Regions from separate parts of the Streptomyces sp. NPDC016851 genome, predicted to be linked through region 2. Evidence: riboswitches for the same ligand, from Rfam matches in the RefSeq annotation. Region 2 holds a riboswitch; the other holds the start of a gene.
The links. A riboswitch is a leader RNA that binds a small molecule or an ion and turns the genes downstream of it on or off. The one in region 2 is predicted to bind S-adenosylmethionine.
Positions count from the first base shown of each region.

Region 1: another riboswitch for S-adenosylmethionine. It lies ahead of ACZ3I3_RS04040 (aminotransferase class V-fold PLP-dependent enzyme); the one in region 2 lies ahead of thrC (threonine synthase).

Region 1 is NZ_JBVHEP010000002.1:289,376-291,568, reverse strand. Features, by position in the region: gene trpD (anthranilate phosphoribosyltransferase) at 1-695, shown strand, start outside; SAM riboswitch class IV at 763-879, shown strand; gene ACZ3I3_RS04040 (aminotransferase class V-fold PLP-dependent enzyme) at 1,010-2,193, shown strand, end outside.
Region 2 is NZ_JBVHEP010000046.1:21,542-23,734, reverse strand. Features, by position in the region: gene ACZ3I3_RS40570 (glucosyl-3-phosphoglycerate synthase) at 1-752, opposite strand, end outside; SAM riboswitch class I at 933-1,088, shown strand; gene thrC (threonine synthase) at 1,104-2,193, shown strand, end outside.

The DNA of each region.
Region 1 (2,193 bases), on a different contig from region 2:
GCAACCGCGCGGCGTCGTCGGCGTCCGGCGCGTCGGACGTGCTGGAGAAGCTCGGCGTCAATCTGGAACTGCCGACGCACCGGGTGGCCCAGGTCGCCGAGGACGCCGGGATCACCTTCTGCTTCGCGGCGAAGTTCCACCCGGCGATGCGCCACGCGGGCGCGGCGCGCGGCCAGTTGGGCGTCCGGACGATCTTCAACGTCCTCGGTCCGCTGACCAACCCGGCGAAGGTACGCGCCCAGGCCGTCGGCGTCGCGGATCCGCGCATGGCACCGATCGTCGCGGGCGTCTTCGCCGAGCGCGGCCACTCGTCCCTGGTCTTCCGGGGGGACGACGGCCTCGACGAACTGACCACCACCGCCACGTCCAGAGTGTGGGTCGTCCGCGACGGCAAGGTGACCGAGGAGGCCTTCGACCCGCGCGACGTGGGCCTCGAACTCGTCCCCGTGGAGGCCCTGCGCGGCGCGGACGCCTCCTACAACGCGGAGGTCGCCCGCCGCCTGCTGGACGGCGAGACGGGCCCCGTGCGCGACGCGGTCCTGCTGAACTCGGCGGCGGCCCTGGTGGCCCTCGAACCCGGCCCGGGGACACTCGTCGAGCAGATCCGCGCCGGCATGGCCAAGACGGCCGAATCGATCGACTCCGGGGCCGCCAAGCGGACCCTGGAGCGGTGGGTGGCGGCGAGCAACGCGTAGCGCCGGGTGTCCCGCGATCCGGACTCGGGTTGCGGGACGCCGATCTTTTCGCGTACGTTCCTGATCAGGTCATGAGTGACAGTCATGAGGCCCCGGCCGACTGTCCGGCAACCCTCCGTCCGTGGCGGGGTGCCCCGGGTGAAGACCAGGCCGCAGGCAGCGAGGTCTGTGGCAAGCGCGTGACGAGGAGTCTCTCGTGAACCAGCGAATGCGATAGGGCCGCAGAGCCCCGCCTCCGCACCCTCTTTCCTTCACCCCCCGCTTGAGCCATGTGCTCGCGGGCGGATTCCACCTGACTTCACGGGAGTTCCGCCATGTCCGTCTCCACCGTTGCCGCCGCCCCGTCCGTTTGTGCCCCGCTGCCCGTTCTGGGACGGGATGTCACCGTCCCGCTCGTCACCGGTGGCGAGGTCACCTACGCCGCGCTCGACTACGCCGCCAGCGCCCCGGCGCTCCAGCGGGTCTGGGACGACGTCGCCGCCTACGCGCCGTACTACGGCAGCGTCCACCGCGGTGCCGGGTACCTGTCCCAGCTGTCGACCGACCTGTTCGAGAACGCCCGCCGGACGGTCGCGGAGTTCCTCGACTGCAGGGACGGTGACCAGGTGGTCTTCACCCGGTCCACCACCGACTCCCTCAACCTCCTGGCCGCCGCGCTCCCGGCCGGCTGCCAGGTCTTCGTCTTCGAGACCGAGCACCACGCCTCCCTGCTGCCCTGGCGCGACGCCCGTGTCACGTACCTCGACGCCCCGCGCAGCCCCCGCCAGGCCGTCGAGACCCTGGAGCGCGCCCTCGCCGACCGCGACCCTTACGGCCCGGTCCTCGTCTGCGTCACCGGCGCCTCCAACGTCACCGGCGAGCTGTGGCCCGTACGGGAGCTCGCGGCGGCCGCGCACGCGCACGGCGCCCGGATCGTGCTCGACGCCGCCCAGCTGGCCCCGCACTACCCCGTGTCCGTCGCCGACCTCGGCGTCGACTGGGTCGCCTTCTCCGGGCACAAGCTGTACGCGCCCTTCGGCTCCGGTGTGCTGGCCGGACGGGCCGACTGGCTGCGCGAGGCCGAGCCGTACCTCGCGGGCGGCGGCGCCAGCCGCAAGGTCACCCGGCGTACCGACGGGGGAGTGGACGTGGAGTGGCACGACAGCGCCGCCCGTCACGAGGCGGGCTCGCCCAACGTCATCGGCGCCTACGCCGTCGCCTCCGCCTGCAAGGCGCTGACGGAGGCCGGCTTCGACACGCTCGTCGCGCGCGAGCAGTACCTGGTCGCCAAGGTGCGGGAGGGGCTCGCCGACGTCCCCCAGGTGCGGTTCCTGTCCCTGTTCGGGGACGACGCGCCGCGCGTCGGTGTGCTCTCCTTCGTCGTCGAGGGCTGGAACAGCTCGCACTTCGCCGCCGCGCTCTCCGCCGAGTACGGCATCGGCGTGCGGGACGGGCTGTTCTGCGCCCACCCGCTGGTGCGCACGCTGCTCGGCAGCGACCCGCAGACGCAGGGCGAGTG
Region 2 (2,193 bases):
GCCTGCCCGTCCTGGTGCCGGTGCTTGCGCACCCCGACGTCCACCTGGGCGAGGGCGTCCAGGCCCACCAGGTGCAGCGCGTCGACCAGCATGCCCAGCTCGACGCCGTACCCGACGGGGAACGGCAGCTGCTCCAGCAGCGAGCGGCGGGCCGCGTACTCGCCGCCGAGCGGCTGCACGAACCCGGCCAGCTGTGGCCAGTGCATGTTCAGCAGCGGGCGGGCCATCAGCTCCGTGACCCGGCCGCCCTGCCCGGCGGTGCCTCCGAGGGGACGGTCGTACATGCCCTTCACCAGGTCGATGTCCGGGTCGGTGAGCAGCGGGCCCACGATCCCGGAGACGAAGTCGGACGAGAAGTCCTTCAGGTCCGCGTCGATGAAGCAGACGATGTCCCCGCGCGTGACGAGCAGGGAGCGCCACAGCACCTCGCCCTTGCCCGGCACGGCGGGGATCCGCGGGATGATCTCGTCGCGGTGCACCACCGTCGCGCCCGCGGCGGCGGCCACCTCCGACGTGCGGTCGGTCGACCCCGAGTCGACGACGACCAGCTCGTCGACGAGCGGGACCTGCCGCATCAGGTCGTGACGGATGATCGCGGCGATGTCACCGACCGTCTCCTCCTCGTTGAGCGCGGGCAGCACCACACTCACCGTCTGGCCCGTGCGCTGCTTGGCGGCCAGAATCTGGTGGAGCGGACGATCGGTCGCTGACCAGGAACGGGTGCTCAGCCAGCGCTCGACTTCTTCCAGCACCGTGGCGGCTCCTCTGCGTACTCTCGGCGGGACGGACTGCCCGCCGCGGTAGCGGCTGATGGGTACAGTCATCTCGCGGTTCGGACGACTATCTCAACTGTCCTGGTCGTCGGTTACAGTCTTGAACAACGCGGATGACCATCGCATGTCCGGGGTCAACCGTTGTTTACAACCGAATACAGCTCATCCAGAGGGGCAGAGGGATACGGCCCGATGAAGCCCCGGCAACCCTCCAGCCGATACTCGTAGGTCACTGTCGACCGCTCCGCGAGGCTCCCGGCTCGGGAAGGTGCCAAATCCGTCTCACGGCGAGATGCGTCGTGAGGAAGATGAGGAAGGGCCTCGCCTCACATGGCTGTGCAGACTGTTGCAAGCACCACCGACTCCACCGTAGACCTCGGCCCCGCCGCCGCCCTGAGCTGCCGCGAGTGCGGTCACCGCGTACCCCTCGGCCCGGTCTTCGCGTGCGAGGAGTGTTTCGGTCCGCTGGAGATCGCCTACGACTTCTCGGCCTACGACACCGAAGAGCTCCGCAAGCGGATCGAAGCGGGACCCGCGAACATCTGGCGCTACGCCCCGCTGCTGCCGGTCCCGGCCGACGTGGCGACCAAGCCGAACATCAACCCGGGCTGGACCCAGCTCGTCAAGGCCGACAACCTCGCGCGCGAGCTGGGCGTCGAGGCGGGCAAGCTCTTCATCAAGGACGACTCCGGCAACCCGACGCACTCCTTCAAGGACCGGGTCGTCGCCCAGGCCCTGGAGGCCGCCCGCGCCTTCGGCTTCACCACGCTGTCCTGCTCCTCCACCGGCAACCTCGCCGGCGCCGTGGGCGCCGCGGCGGCCCGCGCCGGCTTCCGCTCCTGCGTGTTCATCCCGCACGACCTGGAGCAGGGCAAGGTCGTCATGGCCGCGGTCTACGGCGGCGAGCTCGTCGGCATCCAGGGCAACTACGACGACGTGAACCGCTTCTGCTCCGAGCTGATCGGCGACCCGGCCGGCGAGGGCTGGGGCTTCGTCAACGTCAACCTGCGGCCGTACTACGCGGAGGGCTCCAAGACCCTGGCGTACGAGATCTGCGAGCAGCTCGGCTGGCAGCTGCCGGACCAGATCGTGGTGCCGATCGCCTCCGGCTCGCAGCTCACGAAGATCGACAAGGGCCTGCAGGAGCTGATCAAGCTCGGGCTGGTCGAGGACAAGCCGTACAAGATCTTCGGCGCGCAGGCCGAGGGCTGCTCCCCGGTGTCGACGGCGTACAAGGCCGGCCACGACGTCGTACGCCCCCAGAAGCCGGACACGATCGCCAAGTCGCTGGCGATCGGCAACCCGGCGGACGGGCCGTACGTGCTGGACATCGCGCGGCGTACGGGCGGTGCGGTGGAGGACGTCAACGACGAGCAGGTCGTCGAGGCGATCAAGATCCTCGCCCGGACCGAGGGCATCT